DNA from 2 places in the Terribacillus sp. DMT04 genome. Region 1 is predicted to be linked to the other one. Evidence: a T-box and tRNA genes for the amino acid it is inferred to sense, from the RefSeq annotation. Region 1 holds a T-box; the other holds one or more tRNA genes.
What was found. A T-box is a leader RNA that pairs with one kind of tRNA and senses whether it is charged. The one in region 1 lies ahead of alaS (alanine--tRNA ligase), so its partner is inferred to be a tRNA-Ala.
Positions count from the first base shown of each region.

Region 1 (10,965 bases):
CCGGCTGCAGGCAGCTTGTATGATGGTGCTGCAAGATAGTATGCAAGCTGGCCACGTATACTTGCCAAATGAAGAAGTGCTAAAGCAAGCCGGCGTTTTGCTGCGCAGCTCACAATTCGGCATTAGTCCGGAACAAGTGGAGGAGCAGCTAGGTGTGCTGCATGCCGAGAAAAAACTTATCAAACAGGAAGACAGGATTTATCATCCTATGCTTTATTATGCAGAAACTGGCTTCTGCAGTTCTTTGCAGCGAATAGCAGAAAAAGAAACAGAGACAGAAATCGTACAAGCAGAACTTCTCAAAATCATCGGAAAGCTGGAGGAAGCAGAAACAATCAGCTACGGCAAAGAACAGTTCGAAGCGATTGAACAAGCCCTTCAATCAAAAGTGATGATTTTGACTGGTGGACCTGGTACTGGAAAAACGACGGTCATTAAAGGTTTCATTAAATCGTACGCTGAGCTGCACGAGCTCTCGCTGGATCCGCAAGATTATAAAGACAAAGATGAAAGCTATCCCTTCGTTTTAACGGCTCCGACAGGAAGAGCAGCAAAGCGTATGCAAGAATCAACAGGAGTGCCGGCGAAGACCATTCACCGGTTGCTAGGCTGGGACGGTACGGAATCTTTTGAGCGTGATGAAGATAATCCGCTTGCTGGGAAGCTGCTCATTGTTGATGAGTTTTCTATGGTTGATATTTGGCTGGCAAACCGTTTGTTCAAAGCAATTCCAGATGATATGCAAGTGCTGCTCGTTGGGGATGAAGACCAGCTGCCTTCTGTCGGACCTGGTCAAGTTTTATCCGATTTGCTTCGTTCAGAGGCAGTGCCGCGTGTCATGCTGAAGGATGTGTATCGACAGAAAGAAGGCTCGAAAATTATCACCATTGCCCATGCGATTAAAAATGCTTCGCTTACGGAGAATGAGCTGGAGAAGGACAAGGACTTCAATTTCATTCCGTGCCGGGAGCATCAAGTGGTTGATGTGATTACCCAGATTGTCGGAAAAGCGGTCGACAAGGGCTGGGATTTACGTGATGTGCAGCTCCTCGCTCCTATGTACCGTTCACAAGCGGGTATTCATGAACTAAACAAACAGCTGCAGCAGCTCGTCAATCCGAAAGATAAGCAAAAGCGGGAAATGAAAACAAAAGATACTGTCTTCCGAAAAGGCGATAAAGTAATACAGCTAGTTAATGACCCGGAAGAGGGCGTTTTCAATGGGGATATTGGTGAAGTAGTTGCGATTTTCCGGGAAGAAGAAAACGTCGAACAAAAAGAGCAGCTTGTCGTTGCTTTTGAGGAAAAAGAAGTTGTTTATGAAAGCAAGGATCTATCGAATTTGATGCATGCTTACTGTATCTCGATTCATAAATCACAAGGAAGTGAGTTTCCGATTGTCATTTTGCCGGTTGTGCCTGGCTACCGGCGTATGCTGCGGAAAAACCTTCTTTATACTGGTATTACGAGAGCGCAAAAGTCTTTAATTCTAGTGGGGGAAAAACAGGCGTTTCTGCAAGGCATTCAAACGGAAGATACGAACCAGCGCTATACATCTTTGCTGGAACACCTTGGTGTTACAGAATCAGGCGACCTTATCGACCAAATGCTTAAAGAAGCCGAAGCAGAACAGGAAGAAATCTCTCCTTACGATTTTATGTAGTATATCCCCGGTAATAATTGGACATTCTAACATGTAAAAAGAATTGGAGTGATCCAATATGTTAAAATGTCCAAACTGCACAAGCAAGGATATCGGAAAGATTGGTCCCGAGCAGTATTATTGCTGGAGCTGTTTTATTGAATTGTCATATAAAGATGAGATGCTTTCGCTGCATCAAGTAGAAGAAGATGGTTCACTGAGTTCGTTAGACGACTTGTTCACTGATGAAGAACGGAAATGCGACGGCGCATCATTCTAGTCACATGAAAGAGGTATCCCGTCTGTCTCGTGTGCTTTTATGGATGGTGACGGTTGTCGTCGCACTGCTGCTCTGCTTTCTATTAATCAAGCTCTATCCTTTCTATCGTTCGTTTTTGCTATTTTTAGGCGGGTTATTCCTGCCTTTCATTATCGCCGGTCTGATTGCCTATTTGCTGCACCCTGTTATTGACCGGCTCGCTGCTTGGCGTCTGCCTCGCTGGCTTTCAATCCTGATCATTTATGTGCTGTTCTTCGGCTTTAGCGGTTTTTTGTTATACAAAGGTGTCCCAGCCTTAATCAACCAGGTAAAGGATTTCAGCCATAATCTTCCGGAGCTGACGCAGCGCTACGATCATTATGTGCAATATATGTATCAGAGGACTGCATTCCTTCCAGAGACAGTGCATGACAAGATGGATCAAGTGCTGCATAACCTGGAAAGTCGTGCTGAAAATTTCCTTACCAAGCTGCTTCGCTTGTGGAATAAGCTGCCGCAGCTGATTATCTTTCTCGTCGTGACGCCTGTTATCGTTTTTTATATGCTGAAAGATGCAGATAAGATTGGATCAGCCGGATTGCGGCTGCTGCCGCGCAAGTACAGAAGCAAAGTAAAAAGCCTCGTGCTGCGAATTGATGATAATCTCGGTCGTTATATTCGAGGTGTGCTGCTCGTCAGCTGTATTGTAAGTTTGCTGACATGGACAGCATTTACGTTGATTCGGCTGCCATATTCCTTAGTGCTGGCACTTGTGGTAGGAAGCACGAACATCATTCCCTATTTCGGACCAATTATTGGGGTTATTCCAGCGATACTAGTTGGCATTACAATCAGTCCGAAAACGGCGATTCTTGCCGGAATTGCTGTTTTTATCATTCAGCTGATTGAAGGAAATCTGTTGTCTCCATACATTGTCGGCAAAAGTATTCATATTCACCCGCTTTTGATCATCTTTGCTTTACTCGTAGGAGGGGAGCTAGGGGGGATTATCGGGATGATTGCAGCTGTGCCTGTCCTGACAATTATCAAAGCGTGTGTGGATACAGCAAAAGATACGGATGTTTGACAAATTCCGCTTTTTTCTCTATACTAACGCTTAGATTTATAACAAAAAGCAATGAAGGTACAAGTACATGACGTCCTTTTATAAAGAGAGGAGATTCCTTGGCTGGAAGAATCTCCATAAGAGTGTGATGGAAAGCTATACCGGAGCTCTGAGTTAATCCTTATCGGCTGCGCACCGTTATCTGCGCTTAAAGGTGATAGGCTGTTGGCAGCCTATAATCAGGGTGGTACCGCGACCATACTCTCGTCCCTGCTATTGCAGGAACGGGAGTTTTTTGTGTTTACATACTAAAGGAGGCTTATATATGGAAAATTTAACGTCTGCTCAAGTAAGACAGAAATTCCTTGATTTCTTCAAGGAGAAAGGGCATAGCGTCGAGCCTAGTGCGTCGCTTGTTCCAGTAGAGGATCCAACTCTGTTATGGATTAACAGCGGTGTGGCAACTTTGAAAAAGTATTTTGATGGCCGAGTTGTTCCGGAAAATCCGCGCATCGTAAACGCGCAGAAAAGTATCCGGACTAATGATATTGAGAACGTTGGCTTTACTGCCCGTCACCATACATTTTTCGAGATGCTCGGAAACTTCTCAATCGGAGACTATTTCAAAAAAGAAGCGATTATGTGGGCTTGGGAATTTTTAACGGATAAAAAGTGGATCGGATTTAATCCGGAACGCTTATCTGTTACGGTTCATCCAGAAGATGAAGAAGCATTCCAAATGTGGCGTGATCTTGTCGGTCTTCCGGAAGAACGTATTATCCGTACAGAAGAAAACTTCTGGGACATCGGGGAAGGTCCAAGTGGTCCGAACTCAGAGATTTTCTATGATCGCGGCGAGGAATTTGGTAACGATCCCGCAGATCCTGAATTGTACCCAGGCGGAGAAAATGAACGTTATTTAGAAATCTGGAACTTAGTATTCAGTCAGTTTAACCACAACCCGGATCACACGTATACACCGCTTCCAAAGCAGAACATTGATACAGGTATGGGCTTGGAGCGAATGGTTTGTGTTATTCAAGATACGAAAACAAACTTTGAAACAGATCTGTTTATGCCTATCATTGAAAAGACTGCACAATTCGCCAATGCGGCGTACGGAAAAAACACGGCTGATGATACAGCATTTAAAGTAATTGCTGACCATATCCGTACGGTTTCGTTCGCAATCAGCGATGGCGCACTGCCATCCAATGAGGGCCGCGGCTATGTTTTACGCCGTTTAATTCGCCGAGCTGTGCGTTATGCGAAAAATATTGGAATTGAAAAGCCATTTATGAAAGAGCTTGTGCCAGTTGTAGGCGAAATTATGGATGCCTTTTACCCGCAAATCATGGAAAAGCGTGAGTTTATTGAGACAGTTATTCAAACAGAAGAAGAACGTTTCCATGAAACGCTTGCTGATGGTCTTGCCATCCTGAACCGAATCGTGGCAGAAGAAAAGGAAAAAGGCAGCAACGTTTTTCCTGGTACGGAAGTATTCCGTCTGTATGATACGTATGGGTTCCCGAAAGAGCTGACGGAGGAATATGTTAGCGAAGAAGGGTTCATCATTGATGAAGCAGGTTTCGAACAAGAGATGAAGCAGCAGCGTGAACGTGCGCGTGATGCTCGTCAAAAAGTGAACAGCATGCATGTACAAGATAGTGTGCTGCAAGAAGTAGAAGCAGAAAGCACATACGTTGGTTATGACCGGACCGAAACGGAATCTAAGATTACAGCAATCGTAAAAGATAAGCAGCTTGCTGATGTAGCGGTCGAAGGCGACGAAATCTTCTTCATCTTGGATGAAACACCATTTTATGCAGAAAGCGGCGGCCAAGTAGCAGATGAAGGCTGGGTAACAACAGAAACAGCAACTGTTCTTGTTCAAGCGGTCAAGAAAGCGCCAAAAGGCCAGAATCTGCATCAAGGAATCGTAAAGCAAGGTCAAATTCACGTGAAAGAAAATGTTCATGCGAAAGTAGATACAAAAAGACGTCAGCATATCGTCAAGAACCATACAGCAACGCATTTGCTTCATCAAGCATTAAAAGATGTTTTAGGTACGCATGTTAACCAGGCTGGTTCTTTGGTAGCACCAGACAGACTTCGATTTGACTTCTCTCATTTCAACGCAGTCACGAAAGAAGAGATGGGACAAATTGAAGAAATTGTTAACCAAAAGATTTGGGAAGAACTCTCTGTCAGCACGTCTTACCAGAGCTTGAGTGATGCAAAAGAAATGGGTGCAATGGCGTTATTCGGTGAAAAATACGGAGACGTTGTACGTGTTGTGCAGGTAGCTGATTACAGTTTAGAACTTTGCGGCGGTGTCCATGTTCAAAAACACTTCCCAAATCGGCTTGTTTAAGATTGTATCCGAAAGCGGAATCGGTGCTGGAACACGACGTATTGAAGCAGTTACGTCTAAAGAAGCATATCGTTATACACAAGAGCAGCAGCAGACGCTTGCGCAAGCTGCAGCTGATCTGAAAACGACGAATGAGCAAGTTCCTGCTCGAATCGAAGCAGTATTTGCAGACCTTAAAGAAGTACAGCGTGAACGCGACAGCTTGCGTGCGAAATTGTCACAGCTTGAAGCTGGCAGCATTCTCGACAAAGTCAAAGAAGTAAAAGGTGTTCATGTACTTGCAGAGCAAGTAGATGTTGCCGACATGAACCAGCTTCGCGGCATGGTAGATGACTTAAAACAAAAGCTTGAGAGCGGTGTGATTCTGCTTGCTTCAACTGCTGGAGGGAAAGTCCAGTTGGCTGCGGGCGTGTCGAAGGATCTCATTGACCGCGGCTTGCATGCGGGTAACTTGATTAAAGAAACAGCAAAACGCTGCGGAGGCGGCGGAGGCGGCAGACCTGATATGGCACAGGCCGGCGGTAAGAATCCAGAACAAGTACCAGAAGCACTCGCATATGCAACAATATATGTCGAAGAACAGCTTTAATTTTTCAAATCCGACAGAAAAGTATATACTGAAGAAAAAGACTGGCAAATTAAGTGAGGTGGCTTCATTGAGTTCGATGGATAACACGATGAAATTCAATTTCCCGGAAGAGCCAATGGACGAAAATGTCCGGGAAGTGCTAATGTCCGTTTATGAGGCATTGCGTGAAAAAGGGTATAATCCGATCAATCAGATAGTAGGTTATCTTTTGTCAGGAGATCCGGCTTATATTCCGCGGCATAATGATGCCCGCAACCTAATCCGCCGTATGGAACGTGATGAGATTGTCGAACAGCTGGTAAAATTTTATTTGGAACAGAACCACAATGACTGACATACTAAAAACAATTGGCTTGGATGTCGGATCCAAGACAATTGGCGTGGCAGTCAGTGATGGACTTGGCTGGACTGCACAAGGTCTGACTACCATCAAATGGAACGAAGAAGATTACGAAACAGCAAGACCGGAATTAGAACAGATTATCAAGACACATGAAATCGCAAAAGCTGTCATTGGCATGCCGAAGAACATGAATGGTACAATTGGTCCGAGGGGAGAAGCATCGCTTGCTTTCTCCCAATGGATCGAGGAACAATTTGGTATCGAGACAGTACTTTGGGACGAGCGTCTGACGACGATGGCAGCGGAGCGTGTATTACTGGAAGCTGATGTAAGTCGAAAGAAACGGAAAAAAGTAATCGATAAGATGGCAGCGTCCATGATTCTGCAAGGTTATCTTGATTCAAAACAATAAGGAGTGAAGCCGCATGGCATTAGAAGAAAAAGAACGTATTGTTATCCCGGACGAAAATGGGGAAGAGCATTTATTTGAAGTATTATTCAACTTTGACGTTGATGAAACAGGTCATTCCTACATTGCAGTTGTCCCAGCTGAGCAAGCTGAGTCAGAAGATGAAGTTGAAGTATTCGCTTTCCGTTACGAGGAAACAGGCGATGATAAAGATTTGACATTATTCCAGATTGAATCAGAAGAAGAATGGGAAATGGTCGAAGAAATGCTGAATGCACTAACTGATGAGGAAGACGGCATCTAATCTTGTAATAGGCAGTCCTCTCTTTCCGATAAGGCAGAGAGGATTTTTTCTTGCCTTTTATCCGCATTTATTGTCAAGCGGCTGGAGATATGCTTGACGTTTATTGTATAATAAGGCGGATAAAGGAGGAAAGATAGCTTGACTGCCTCGAATGATGATCTTTATCAACAGAATCAGGACAGAAGAATGGAGGAAGCAAGCGTCGTGCGGAAAATAGTACTTATGACCATATCCGTAATAATTGTTCTTCTGCTAATTGGAGCACTAGGAACCTTTATTTACGTGAATGCCAGTATGAAAGCAGTCGATTCAGATAACGATACGACACAGGTAGTCGAAGTTCCGATGGGATCAACGGCATCCTCAATCGCTGCCTCTCTGGAAGATCAAGGTCTGATAAAAAATGCTTTCATTTTCCGGCTATATGTAAAATTTTCTGGTGAAGCCAATTTCCGTGCGGGAAACTTTGAGCTGTCCCCTTCCATGTCCATGCAGCAGATCGTCGACAAACTGAACGATCCAGAGGCGGGGAGCACCCCCTCTGCGTCGGCTGCAGTCCCGGAAGGTTCTGACATCGAGGAAATTAGCAGCATCTTGTCTGAAACACTAGGAATAAACCAACAGGATTTTCTGGATAAGATGAAAGATGAAGCATATATCAGGCAATTAATCAGCGAATATCCAGGTATACTGACAGATGACATTCTGCAAGAAGATATACGTTATCCGCTCGAAGGGTATTTGTTTGCAGCAACGTATAGCTTTTTATCCGATGACAGTTTATCTATAGATAACATTGTGCATATGATGCTCGACAAGTCACAGCAGATTATCACGCCTTACTTAGACGACTTCAAGCAAAGAGATTTAACAATCCATGAAGCAGTCACTTTTGCCTCGCTTGTTGAGAATGAAGCGAGGAATAAAGAAGAGCGTAACATGATTGCCGGTATTTTCTATAATCGACTGGCTGATGACATGAAGCTGCAGACGGACCCGACTGTTTTATATGCGCTAGGCGAGCATAAGCCCCGCGTGTATTACAAGGATCTGGAAGTAGACTCTCCTTATAATACATATAGAATAAAAGGGCTTCCAGTTGGGCCAATTAGTAATTTCTCAGAGAGCTCGCTGCAATCGGTCGTAAATCCGAAGACTTCCGACTACTTATATTTCCTGGCGGGAGACAACGGACAGATTTATTATGCTAGAACGTTCGATGAACACGAAGAGCTAATTGAGAAGCATATGCATGTGAATGAGTAAGCAGGCAAAGTGAGGAAATGATATGTTACAAGCAATAATGGAATATTTGGAGGAGCACGTCGAACCTTCGCCGGAGTGGGCTGTGAAATTGGAAGAATTGGCTGCAGCAGAGCAAGTACCGATTATGGAGCCGCTTGGCATCCAGTTCTTGATGCAAGTCATTCGGCTGCAGCAGCCAAAGAAGATACTCGAAATTGGCACAGCAATCGGTTATTCCGCACTTATGATGCGGCATGCCAAACCAGATGTTAGCATCGTGACTGTGGAGAGAGATGAGATTCGTTACAATCAAGCGGTCGCTCATATTCAAAAGCAAGGTGCACAGGATGATATTGTAACGCTTAAAGGGGATGCGTTTGATTTAGAAGAAACAATCAAAGCGCACGGTCCGTATGATTTTGTATTTATCGATGCAGCCAAAGGCCAGTATCAGCGGTTTTTCGAAGCTTATAGCAGCATGCTGAGTAATCACGGTGTTATTGTCAGTGACAATGTGCTTTTCAAAGGCTATGTAGCAGACGATAAAGAAGCGACACCTCGCAAAGCGAATATTGCCAAAAAAATCCGCAAGTACAATAACTGGCTATTTGAGCATGAAGCATACCACACGACAATCCTGCCGGTAGGCGATGGAGTAGCTGTCAGTGTGAAAAAGAAATGAATGAGCAGCAGGAAGAGGAGTAGAAACAATGGCAAAAAAACCTATCATTATCGGTGTTGCAGGTGGTTCGGGGTCAGGTAAAACGTCTGTTACCAGATCCATTTACAAACGTTTTACAGATAAAACAATTCTCGTAATAGAACAAGATTCGTATTATAAGGATCAATCTCATCTTCCTTTTGAGCAGCGCCTTAATACGAATTACGACCATCCGTTTGCTTTTGATAATGAGCTGCTTATGCAGCACCTGCGTGATCTTGGCAGCCAAAAGCCAATTGAAAAGCCGATTTATGATTATAAGATTCATACCCGCTCGGAAGAGACAATACCTGTAGAGCCGAAGGATGTTATCATCTTAGAAGGTATTCTGATTCTGGAAGATGAGCGTTTGCGTGATATGATGGATATTAAAGTATTCGTAGATACCGATGCAGATTTACGTATCATCCGTCGTCTGCTGCGCGATATCAAAGAACGCGGACGGACGATTGATTCGGTTATTGAACAATATGTAAATGTCGTACGGCCGATGCATCTTCAATTTATTGAACCAACAAAACGATATGCAGATATTATCATTCCTGAAGGCGGCGAGAATCATGTTGCTATCGATTTGATGTCTGCTAAGATCGAAACAATCCTATCTGGCCGGACGAACTGAACTTGTACAGATAAGTATTGAATTTTTAACGCTAATCTGCCATAGTATGGAATATGTATGAAAACGCTATAGCGATTAGGCAAAGGGAAAGCAATCTTTTAGAGCTCAAGGAGTGTTTGAATTGGCTACAGAAAAACAATATTACATGACTAAAGAAGGTTTGGCGAAATTAGAGGAGGAATTGGAGTTTCTGAAGACAACACGTCGTCAGGAAGTTGTAGAGCGTATCAAAATTGCTCGCGGTTTCGGTGACTTGTCCGAGAACTCTGAATATGATGCGGCGAAAGATGAACAAGCATTCGTTGAATCTAAAATCGCTACAACAGAAAATATGATCCGTAATGCGGTCATTATTGAAAGTGATACAGATAACCCTGACATGGTCGGCATGGGTAAGACAGTTACCTTTATCGAATTGCCTGACGGCGACGAAGAAAGCTACACAATCGTCGGCAGCGCAGAAGCAGATCCATTTGAAGGCAAGATCTCAAATGATTCTCCAATTGCCAAAAGTCTGATTGGCCATGAAGTTGGAGAAGAACTTTCTGTCGCAACACCAGGCGGCGACATCCAAGTTAAAATCACAAAAGTTGAATAAGCTAGACATAAAACAAAAGCTGCTTCCGAATTGTATGGAAGCAGCTTGTTTTATTGTGCCTGATTTACGAGCGGCCCGGAAGATTTCTCTAACGGGAAAAAGGGTATAAGTTTTTGCAGGATAAAACGCTCTTTATCAAGTGCGAGCAGAAAAGAGAAGACGACATGTTCTTTCACACTAGTAAAGGATAAACAACATCCTTCTAATAAGAAGATAGAGAAGGTCTCGGCTTCCTTATCATAGCCGACATACTCGAACGATTCGTGCCCCCAAAGGTTCGTATCCATTCTTGTCACATTCATCATGGTTATCTTCCTCTCTTTCCACAGGAAGCTTGAAGACTGATCAAAGATGTTCCACCTGCTTTTCTGTTTATATAGTTAGATACTTATGCTCGTATTCCTTCCTGTATGCCAAAATTAGCGAGACTTCAACAAAAATACCGAATAAAAATTCTGCCTATATTATGACTTTGGCTATGATGCTGTTCATAGTATAATAGAAACCAATGAGGAGGGATGAACATGGCTGATGAAAATAAGGATTATTCCAGATTAAATAATCGGAACCAGCGAAGAAAACCGAAAAAGTGGCTGAGCCTTGTCTTGGCTTTAGCCGGAGCAGCAGTAGTCGTCGTGTTGCTTATCGCCGTTCTGAATGATAAACCAACTGCCTCAAATGAGACAGCGGATGACGACCAAAATAAGCAGACCATCGCGGATCAGGTGTCAGGTAACAATGCTTCTGATGACGAGAATAAAGAGCAAAGCGATGAAGAAAAGAAAGAAGAACA
Region 1 is NZ_CP077639.1:2,021,695-2,032,659, reverse strand. It holds gene KS242_RS10810 (SF1B family DNA helicase RecD2) at 1-1,663, shown strand, start outside; gene KS242_RS10805 (hypothetical protein) at 1,722-1,922, shown strand; gene KS242_RS10800 (AI-2E family transporter) at 1,888-2,988, shown strand; T-box leader at 3,031-3,242, shown strand; partial or broken gene alaS (alanine--tRNA ligase) at 3,293-5,930, shown strand; gene KS242_RS10790 (IreB family regulatory phosphoprotein) at 5,998-6,264, shown strand; gene ruvX (Holliday junction resolvase RuvX) at 6,257-6,685, shown strand; gene KS242_RS10780 (DUF1292 domain-containing protein) at 6,699-6,986, shown strand; gene mltG (endolytic transglycosylase MltG) at 7,125-8,252, shown strand; gene KS242_RS10770 (O-methyltransferase) at 8,275-8,913, shown strand; gene udk (uridine kinase) at 8,942-9,574, shown strand; gene greA (transcription elongation factor GreA) at 9,696-10,172, shown strand; gene KS242_RS10755 (hypothetical protein) at 10,223-10,477, opposite strand; gene KS242_RS10750 (YrrS family protein) at 10,697-10,965, shown strand, end outside.

Region 2 (10,965 bases), 1.6 Mb from region 1:
CTTGTAACCATCCGGACCAAAGAATTTGATTCCATTATCCTGAACTGGGTTATGAGAAGCAGAAATCATAATACCTGCAGCTGCTCCCATGTTCTTCGTTAAGTAGGCAACACCTGGTGTGGAAATAACACCGACTCGCATCACTTCCGCGCCAATTGATAGTAGACCGGCAACTAAAGCGCCTTCTAACATTTCACCAGAGATACGTGTATCCCGCCCAATCATTACTTTCGGTCGATCTTCAGACGTTTTTGTCAGCACATAGCCGCCATATCTTCCTAGTTTGAAAGCAAGCTCAGGGGTAAGCTCCTCGTTCGCAATCCCCCTAACACCATCTGTCCCAAAATATTTTCCCATTTGTTACCTCTCCTTCACATGGCTCACAGTCACTCTGTTTGTGTCTGTGCTTGTGTATCTGTATTTGATTCTTCTTCTGTATTCGTTTCTTCCTCAGCAGTTGTTTCTTCAGCCGTCGATTCAACAGCCTGCACAGTAATTGTCGCCTCATCTTGGCTTAGCGAAAGCTCGGTATTATCCGGACCTGCCACATCAATCGGCACGGTCTGCTCGCCCTCTTCCAAGTCGGCTGCATCAATTGTAGCCGTAATATCTTCAGCTGAAAGACCTTCAATCACTTCTCTTGCACCACTTACTGTCACATCGAGCTGCTCATTCTGCGGATCATTGAATGAAGCTTCCAAGTCTTCCGGCAAGTTCTCAATTGTTATGGGCACATCATCGATTGTCGTCTCGCTCGTCTCTTCCAATTCAACAGTGACGGATACCTGCTCGTCACTTACAGCGCGCACGTCCTCCGGAAGGGTAAGTGTTGCGTCTACTGTTTGATTCTCTTTAATAGCAGACAAGTCGATAGCCTCTGTACTAATAGAGTCAATCCCATCCAATGCATCCTGCGGTCCGTAGATGGTTACTTCATTCTTCTCCGGTGTCAGAGAAGCGACCGAGATATCTTCCGGTACACTGCCTTTTGTTTTCACTTCTACCGGAACAGTCTTACTTGGATTACTCACCTGTACCGATACTTCTACCGTCTCGGGTTCTACATTCACACTCAGCTCGTTCCCTTGCGCATCATACACTTTAACAGGTGCTTGCTTACTTGTGATATCCCCATCAATACCCGTTAAATCAATATAAGCCCGTACACTGCTAATTTGATCAATGATCTCCTGTGTACTTACGATTGAAACTGTCTGAGGTTCCACTGTAGAGCTATCCACTTGATAACCTGCTGCCATCTGATCTTCATTGGTATAGCCTACGTTCACATTAAATTGCTGTGAAGCTTTTTCTTCAATTGTCACTTCAACCGATGCTGGCTGCATATACACTTGCAGGTTGTCCGATACATTCTCATACTGTAATTTCACCTCATGTGTTCCGGTATTCAAATCTGTCAGATCCACATAAGCTTGATAGTTTTTCTGCTGGATAGCAGCGCGTACGTCACTTGCCGGACCGACAAGCTGCATCGAAATATTCTCCGGTACGCCGCTCACAACATATTTTGTATCGTCAATACGAATGCCAACTGGCGCACTAACCGTATTCGTTTCATCAGAGCTTGTGACTGGAACAGATCCAGCCCGATTGTTTACATCGGCTTCCGCACTCACGTAGGCATAGAGAAGGACAGCAAATACGAGTGCTACAACACGCAATGTCCATGGACTTTTTAGCCATTTATCCATTCTTACCCCTCCATCTCCTAGCCTTAGAACCGGAAGCAGGAACACCAATTTCTTTTGTTAAGATTTCCTTCAGTCCGTCTGAAGTGATATCACGGAATAACTCACCATTCTTCGTGCAAGAAATAGCTCCCGTCTCCTCTGAGACGATGATTGTCAATGCGTCCGTCACTTCACTGATACCCATCGCTGCACGGTGGCGCGTTCCTAGTTCTTTGGAAATAAACGGACTCTCAGACAGCGGCAAATAACAAGCAGCTGCCGCAATCTGGCTTTCTTTTAATATTACAGCTCCGTCATGCAAAGGTGTATTTGGAACAAAGATATTCGTCAGTAATTCAAATGTCAGATGTCCATTCACTGGTATACCAGTTTCAATATAGTCTCCCATACCCGTTTCACGTTCCAATGTGATAAGTGCACCAATTCGCCGTTTTCCCATATAGTTACACGATTTCACAATTGCCTCGATCTTCCTATTCGTTTCTTCTTCCTCAGAACGTACGTTACGGGAGAAGAAGCTGCCTCGGCCAAGCTGTTCCAGCGCACGCCTTATCTCCGGCTGGAAGAGAACGACGATTGCTACAAACCCCCATGTAATCGCCTGCGAACTCAAAAAGGCGAGCATCGGGAAGTCGAGTATCTGCTCACTGCTCAGGAAAGCAATAATAACGACGATGAAAATTCCCTTTAAAAGCTGAATCGCTTTCGTTCCCCGTATGAGCATCAAGACTTTGTAAAAGATGAACCATACTGCTGCAATGTCCACGATAATCCGCAGTATGGATATGATGGAAAGTTCACTTAATCCCCCAAACATGGATACACGTCCTTTTATATATGAATAGCTCAAATTTCTTCGTTCATTATAGCACAGTTCCCCGGCCACAGTCGCTTCCGAACAGGAGGGCTGTTTCTCCTTTACTGTACCCTGTTATCTTACCGTAATACAGGCCTGTCCCGCCAATAATTCGGGCAAAAAAAAGAGCGCTTCAAAAAAGCAGCTCTGGAATTACGTATTAAAATGTAAAGACTTGTTTCATGTGAAACCATAACCAGCCAAACATCCGGTCTATCTCTTGGTATTCACCTGTTATATTATCTGCCGCTGCCATATTTGCTTTCGCACCGGTGCCTTCTACAAGATCTCCATTGAGGATCGTGACATCTCCGTTAACTTCTCCTCTAATATCCAAATCGCCATTCTCCACGACTAGGTCCCCCTCGACCGTCACGCCTTCTGGAACAATAACGAGATCATTTTCTACAATTAATCCTTCTTGTTTCGAAACGCTAACACTAGCATCATTATTCCAAGCAGAAAATAAGCTTGTGAACATGAACAGGAAGAATACCGCTGCTGCAGTGAGGACAGGATGTGTCCGGAACCATCTCATATAACCGACACGTTTCTTTTCCTTCGGTAATTTTGCCATCACACTGGCTGTGAATCCAGCAGGTGCACTTAACTCATAGGCAGCTCCGCTGAGCAGACTCTCTGTTTGTTTGAGTTCCTGATAATGCTGTTGGCAGTCTGGACATGCGTGCAGATGCTCTCGAAGAAGCTGTGCTTCCTCTTCAGATGCATCACCATCCAGATATTGATGCATAAGCTTCTGGCTTTCTTCGCAATTCATGTGTTTCCCCCCTTTACACGTGGCGCAATTTTTTCCTTAACAGCTCTCTGCCACGATGGATTCGGGTCTTCACTGTTCCGAGTGGAAGGTCCAGGATTTCGCCGATCTCCGCTAATGACAAGTCATCTAGAAACCGCAGCACAATAACACCGCGATATTTGGGCGGCAGGGATAGAATTTCTTTATGAATATTACTCTGCAGCTCCATGTTCTGCACTTCTTCCTCAGGAAGAGCTTGATCTGCAGCTAGCTGCGAGTACATATCCAAACCATCCGTTCCCTTTACCTCTGCATCTAGATGATAATCCGGCTTTTTCTTCCGCAAGCGGTCAATACTTAGATTAGTCGCAATCCGGTAAAGCCATGTGGAGAATTTCCGGTTCTCATCAAAAGAATGAATGTTGGTGTAAGCACGGATAAATGCCTCCTGGGCGATATCCTGTGCTTCGTAACTGTCTCCTATCATGCGGAATACAATATGGTATACCTTGTTCTGATAAAAGGAAACAATCTCCTCAAAAGCAGCTTGGTCACCCTTCTTGACGTTCTTTATATGATGTTTTATGATGTTCTCCATGAAAATCCTCCCGCCAAACTGCGGCTTCTTAATAACGAATGACGTTCTGAAAAGGTTTCACTTTCACAAAAAAAATCTTAAAACCCTTAAATGATGCCCGCAACAGTTTTTTTATCTTTTTTCGATTTTTTATGTATTTAATGTTTTAATTAAAATAAGACAGGGTATTCTCTACTTAACGAGAAATAGTATATCAGATTATGGAGGTAAAAATGATTACTGCAGACAATATTTTGGAAAAAATTGAACAAACCCGCAGCCGCATGCTTGATTTGTCCCGCCGTCTTCCGCTAACATCTGACGCCGTCATCACCGCAAGTGTTCAGCTGGACCACCTGCTAAACGAATACGAAAAACAAAGAAAACATGTTTAGTGAATAACAGCCTGCTCTGCAGAAACAAGCTGTTATTTTTTTTGCACAAAAAAGCACGTACTCCAAGTACGCACTTTTTAACGGCGATCTTCCGCCCACTCTCCACGCTTAATGAAGTAGGCCTTTACGTCGTCATGAAACCCTACACTGACCTCTAATGAAAACGCCTCTCCGCCGGCTCGCTTATAACATTCACTAAACCAAGCAATCATCACTTGTTCATCCGCTTTCTCCACAGCATCTTCCTGCAATTCACGAAAAGCTTCAAAGCTGTCAGTTGCATGATCAGGAAGCTGCAAGTAAGGGATTTCCTCGGCTACTTCTTCACTGCCGCCAGCATATTTGTCGCCCATTTCTTCGTAATAACGCTCCTTGCCATCAGCATCAAGTGCATAATACATAATGGACAGTTCAAATGCCATTGGCTCTTTGAAAAATCGAAAGGCTATCTTCTCTACTTCCGGAAGAAACGGCAGCTGAAATATCTGTTTTAATTCAGCTATCACATCTTCTGCATGTTTTTCTAATGAAACACTTACCGCCTCGGTATAATCTTGTATAGAAAACAAAGCGTCAACCTCCTTCGTGCTCTCGCTCTACTTTACCATACAGGAGAGAAATAACGCATCAAGCAAGCGTCTTGCCTTTCGTCTCTTCTCCAAGAAACCAAACAGCTGCAACTGCAATCAAAACGGTCACACAAAACAGAAGAAAAACAGCACTTACTGACAAACCAAGTGTTCCTCGATAGCCGATTAACAGCGGTCCGAGAATACCGCCAATTCTTCCGGCTGTAGCTGCAATACCCGACCCCGTCGCCCGAACAGCCGTTGGATATTGCTCCGGTGTGTAGGCGTAAAGAATGCCGTACGCTCCAAGATTAAAGAAGGAAAGCAGCATACCTGAAATCAACAGCATGGCAGCCGATTCTGCATTACCAAACAACACCGCACTGATTGCTGTACCGATTAAAAAGATAATCAAAATTGGCTTGCGTCCAACTTTCTCAATAAGCCATGCTGCTGAGAAATAACCCGGAAGCTGCGCAAGCGTCATAATCATCACATACTCAAAGCTGCGTACCATATCAAATCCCTTTTCCACCATTACACTAGGCAGCCATAAGAACATGCCATAATAACTCAGCATGATACAGAACCACACTATCCACAGCATCGCGCTTCTTTTCGCAAAACCTTTTGCCAGCAGCTGACGAATCCCTGCCACGACTGATGTCTTCTCCTTTAACTTTGTATAGGAAGGTGAATCAGGGAGATTCTTGCGAAGCAGCACGGCAAAAAGAGCTGGAATCGCTGTCAGCAGGAGCGCAACCCGCCAGCCGAAAGCTGGGATGACAAAATAAGAAATTATGGCTGCTGCCAGCCAGCCGACTGCCCAGAAACTTTCCAGTAAAACAACCATGCGTCCGCGTCTTTCCGGCGCTACGGACTCGGATACAAGCGTAGAAGCTACCGGCAGCTCTCCGCCAAGTCCTGCACCAATAAAGAAACGAAGGACAATAAAAATGAGATAAGACGCTGCCAGAGCTGACAAGCCGCTACAGATAGAAAAGATTAAGATTGTGATCATAAATACAGTCCGGCGGCCAATTTTATCCGCCATAATACCAAATACAAAAGCTCCAACAGCCATACCGATACTATTGACGCTGCCAATCCAGCCCGCTTGCTGCGGGGTTAAACCCCAATCTAGTGTTAGCGCAGTGATAATAAAAGATAAAATCCCCACATCCATTGCATCAAATAACCAGCCAGTACCAACAATACCAAGCAGCTTGCGTTCGGACATAGGCTTACTTGTCGTTTGACGCCCCTCTACTGTATGATCCATTCCAGCACCTCTACATTCTAGTATTTAACATCACTAGTTTACATGTGTCTTGACACTATGTAAATCGTTTACAGAAGTATTTTGCCGAATAGTTTGCAAAACATGAAAAGATTCTAGAACAAACCAAGATTATGCATACTAAAAGCGAACAATTACTAAATCCATACTCTTTCATGCAAAAAATCCAAACAATGCTGCTAATTGCAGTATTGTTTGGATTTTCATATAGCTTAAACAGTTACGTCCTAGCCTCGCTTGCAGATAATTTATGCTCCGGCGCTGCCGCCCGATACCATTGCCAGCACAGAATCACAATCAAGATAAGATCAACAAGGTCACCGCCATAGTACATCAGTATTGCTCCTTCTTGCGCTTCATCAGCATCTACACCAGTCGGCGGATTAGCATAGAGGTACTTGGACAATATGCCGTGTCCTGCCAGCGCTCCGACGAACACAAAAGCGCGGAAAAGATAGCTTTTTCGATAAGGAACTGGATCTGTATACAGCATGGCCATCGTAAACAAGTATCCCGCTGCAAATACATGCACATGAACCAAGAATGATACCCAATTTACTTGATGCATATAATGATACAAAGAAGTCGTATACAGAACCCATAGACCGCCGATATTCAATACAGCGGCAGTAACAGGATGAATTAGAAACCGAGCATACATACTGCGAAATAGACGGGATACAGCTTGCCCTCGCCTTTGCGGCAGTGCACGCAGAAGCAGCGTAAGAGGACGCGACAAAACGATTAGCAGCGGAGCAAGCATACCAAGTAGCAAATGACCCAGCATGTGGAAAACAAAACTATGATGTGCATGCATCGCTACTGGCCCAGCAAGCGCCTGAATCCCAACTGCAACACCAGCCCCAAACAGGAGCAGCCGATAAATTGGCCATGCCTCAAACTTTCTCGCTGAAAATTTCATTGCCAGCAAATAGCCAAGAATCGCTAAGAAAGCTATGATTAATGCCAGTTTATCATTGTGCATGCTTTTTCCTCCTGGATAGCCAGACAAGCAATACTCCAACAATCAGCAGCACTGCTCCTATTCCATTCCAAACCAAGTCATAATAAAAAATATTGTCTACACCATAACGAATTTGGTGAAGTCGCATCACCTTATGCTGGATGATACCATCATACAACTGAAAAACACCACTTCCTAAAAGAACCATTCCCCACCATAGCATAGGTATCATCTTTTTGCGTCTGCGCAAGTCTGCCAGCAAGAACAAACCGCCAACAGTAGCAAACCAGCTGAAAGCATGGAAAAAGCCGTCGGAGATCAGCCCCCAGCTCGTAGTAGACAAATCATAAAAATGATGCCAGTGCAGCAGTTGATGAAAAACAGCTTCATCAACAAATGCAGCTAACCCAAAACCGAATAAGATACCCGAAAGACAATTTCTTCGATTATATGTATGTTTCTCTTCCATCTTCATCCCTCCAGTTAGCATCTCTTCTGCTATTTTTCCCCAGAGATGCTGGGATAAACAAAAAAAGCACAGGAGTATGTCTCCTGTGCAAATAAAAAAAGCCGTCCTATTGGACGACTTATATGGATGGAGCCTAGCGGGATCGAACCGCTGACCTCCTGCGTGCAAAGCAGGCGCTCTCCCAGCTGAGCTAAGGCCCCATGTGGAGCGGAAGACGGGATTTGAACCCGCGACCCCCACCTTGGCAAGGTGGTGTTCTACCACTGAACTACTTCCGCCCTGCAGAAGTATTTATGATGCGGGTGGAGGGACTTGAACCCCCACGCCGAAGCACTAGATCCTAAGTCTAGCGTGTCTGCCAATTCCACCACACCCGCGCAATAGAAGCAGTTACAAGAACTGATCTATAAAGTGAGCCATGAAGGACTCGAACCTTCGACCCTCTGATTAAAAGTCAGATGCTCTACCAACTGAGCTAATGGCTCAAAAACATTCTATTGTGTAAGAAATCAAATGGCTGGGCTAGCTGGATTCGAACCAACGATCACGAGACCAAAACCCGTTGCCTTACCGCTTGGCTATAGCCCAATATAGATGGTGGAGGGAGTAGGACTCGAACCTACGAACCCGATGGGAGCGGATTTACAGTCCGCCGCGTTTGGCCAACTTCGCTATCCCTCCAAACTATCTGGTGCCGGCCAGAGGACTTGAACCCCCAACCTACTGATTACAAGTCAGTTGCTCTACCAATTGAGCTAGACCGGCGTGTTATTAAATTTGTTTGTTTCAACCGCCACGAATGATATCTTAACATGTGGGATTTAGCTTGTCAACATCTTTTTCAATGTTTTTTTATCAAGCAAGTGGTGGAGGATGACGGGCTCGAACCGCCGACCCTCTGCTTGTAAGGCAGATGCTCTCCCAGCTGAGCTAATCCTCCAACTTGATGACCCGTACGGGATTCGAACCCGTGTTACCGCCGTGAAAGGGCGGTGTCTTAACCGCTTGACCAACGGGCCAGATTGTCTGTTTGTCATCGTTGTGTTTTTCGTAACTCGAAACTGACAAGAGTTATTATATACAGGGATGCAACCATTTGTAAACCCATTTTATAGATTTCTTTTTATTCTGATAACTACTCTTCTCTCTCACTCCCCTGAATGGCTATATAAACCGCGTCATATCAACGTTTTCAGCCTCTATAACATTCTCTGATATTCTTGCATATTTTGTTCTAAAAACAGGAATATAGAGAAAAAGATATAATTTCTTTTGTAAGATAGAAAATTTAATTGCTAGTCATTTGCTATAAAAAGACGAAAAAGGAGCATACAAAATGACACAAACTTTCGATGTAACAAATCCAGCTACCGGAGAATTAATTGAAAAAGTGCAAATTGATTCAGACAAAACAATCAATGATAAAATCGAGAAAATTCATCAAGCTTTTCCTGACTGGTCCAAAACCTCTGCTACACATCGCAGCAAGCTGCTTCGTGCCTGGCATGACTTGATCATCGAAAATAAAGCGGAGCTTGCTGCCTTAATGACAGCCGAAAACGGTAAACCGCTCAAAGAAGCTGAAGGGGAAGTATTATACGCTGCCGGTTATATTGAATGGTTCGCTGAAGAAGCTAAACGTGTTTACGGCCGCACAATCCCCGCTTCTACTACAGATAAGCGCATGCTCGTCACGCGAGAGGCTGTCGGTCCCGTTGCAGCGATTACACCATGGAATTTCCCTGCAGCAATGATTACAAGAAAAGCTGCACCCGCACTAGCCGCGGGCTGTACATTCATTATAAAGCCAGCTCCAGACACACCACTAACAGCTATCCGCCTTGTGGAATTGGCACATGAAGCTGGCATACCAGAAGATGTTATCCAATATACAAATGCTGACGGTAAAAAAGTTGGCAAAATTTTCACCGATCATCCGCATATCCGTAAAATTTCCTTTACTGGGTCCACTCCTGTAGGGAAGCTGCTCATAAAACAAAGTGCTGATAGCGTGAAACATGTATCAATGGAACTTGGGGGACATGCTCCGCTTATTGTCGATGAACATGCAGATATTGATAGAGCCGTAAATCATGCTCTAGCTTCCAAGTTCCGCAACGCCGGTCAAACGTGTGTGTGCGCGAATCGGCTGCTCGTTCATGAATCAGTCAAAGAAGCGTTCACAACTGCATTCACAAAAGCAGCAGCTGATTTAAAAGTCGGCGCAGGCACAGAAGATGATGTTGCAATCGGGCCAATTATCAATAAAAAGGGCTTTGATAAGATCACAGCTCAAATCGAAGATGCCAAGTCCAAAGGTGCAAAAGTACTTACCGGTGGTACCTTTGATGCCGATACCGATAAAGGCTGCTTCTTCGTCCATCCAACTGTCCTGGACCAAGTAACAGATGACATGGATATCATGCACGAAGAAACGTTCGGACCCGTCGCACCGATTACAACTTATTCTGACATTGACGAAGCAATCCGTTTGGCAAATGACACGCCATTCGGCTTAGCAGCATATTTCTTCACTGAAAACTACCGCCGCGGTCTGTATATCGCAGAGAACTTAAAATACGGAATTATCGGCTGGAATGATGGCGGTCCATCCGCTGTACAAGCTCCGTTTGGCGGCATGAAGGAAAGCGGAATCGGCCGCGAAGGCGGGATTGAGGGCATTGAGCCTTATTTAGAAACAAAATATATTTCCATTGGCATATAAGAAGAAGGACCCGTCGTGATGACGGGTCCTTCCTTGTTTATTCTACAAATACCTTCCCTGACGCTGTTGCCTCCGTCTTGTTGCCAAATGCATCTGTTGCTTTCACAACAATGTCCGCTCCATCCAGTTTCGCAGAAGACGTTGCTGTCCAGTAGCCTACATAATGACCATCTTCTGTCTCACGCATCGGCAATTCTGTTGCTTGTGCTGTTGTCCGGAAGTTCGTTAGCGGCGCCTTCAAATAGAAGGTCGCATCTTCTAGTCCAGGCTCTGACTCGAAGGAAATGACAACAGTCTCCCCAGGCTGCAAGTTTGTATCTTGAGCTGGCTGCACATTTTCCAGCACTGGTGCTGTGTAATCCGCCTCTAAATGGATCACCTGTTTCGTTTTGTTACCCGCTTGGTCTGTTGCAACTACCTTTATTTTATTTGCACCTTCCTCCAAAAGAATACGCTTAGAGAATGTGCCATCTTCTTTCACATTTGCTTTCGCACCATTGATTGTCAGCTTATCCAAATAATCATCTGTCACGGTACCTGTCACAGTGACAGTCTCCTTATTGGTTTTGCTAGCATCCTCAGGAGCTGTAATGCTCAGTTCAGGTGCTGTTAGATCATGAATAACAGTAACAGCTTCTGAC
Region 2 is NZ_CP077639.1:232,486-243,450, reverse strand. It holds gene glmM (phosphoglucosamine mutase) at 1-357, opposite strand, end outside; gene KS242_RS01395 (CdaR family protein) at 387-1,712, opposite strand; gene cdaA (diadenylate cyclase CdaA) at 1,705-2,529, opposite strand; gene KS242_RS01385 (anti-sigma factor family protein) at 2,729-3,346, opposite strand; gene sigW (RNA polymerase sigma factor SigW) at 3,360-3,923, opposite strand; gene KS242_RS01375 (aspartyl-phosphate phosphatase Spo0E family protein) at 4,136-4,297, shown strand; gene KS242_RS01370 (hypothetical protein) at 4,375-4,866, opposite strand; gene KS242_RS01365 (MFS transporter) at 4,925-6,148, opposite strand; gene KS242_RS01360 (cytochrome c oxidase assembly protein) at 6,387-7,151, opposite strand; gene KS242_RS01355 (DUF2243 domain-containing protein) at 7,141-7,599, opposite strand; tRNA gene KS242_RS01350 (tRNA-Ala) at 7,727-7,799, opposite strand; tRNA gene KS242_RS01345 (tRNA-Gly) at 7,803-7,877, opposite strand; tRNA gene KS242_RS01340 (tRNA-Leu) at 7,897-7,976, opposite strand; tRNA gene KS242_RS01335 (tRNA-Lys) at 8,012-8,084, opposite strand; tRNA gene KS242_RS01330 (tRNA-Gln) at 8,114-8,187, opposite strand; tRNA gene KS242_RS01325 (tRNA-Tyr) at 8,195-8,280, opposite strand; tRNA gene KS242_RS01320 (tRNA-Thr) at 8,289-8,364, opposite strand; tRNA gene KS242_RS01315 (tRNA-Val) at 8,464-8,539, opposite strand; tRNA gene KS242_RS01310 (tRNA-Glu) at 8,547-8,618, opposite strand; gene KS242_RS01305 (NAD-dependent succinate-semialdehyde dehydrogenase) at 8,936-10,324, shown strand; gene KS242_RS01300 (S8 family serine peptidase) at 10,362-10,965, opposite strand, start outside.
Region 2: it encodes a tRNA-Ala, which carries the amino acid that the T-box ahead of alaS (alanine--tRNA ligase) is inferred to sense. The anticodon was not compared.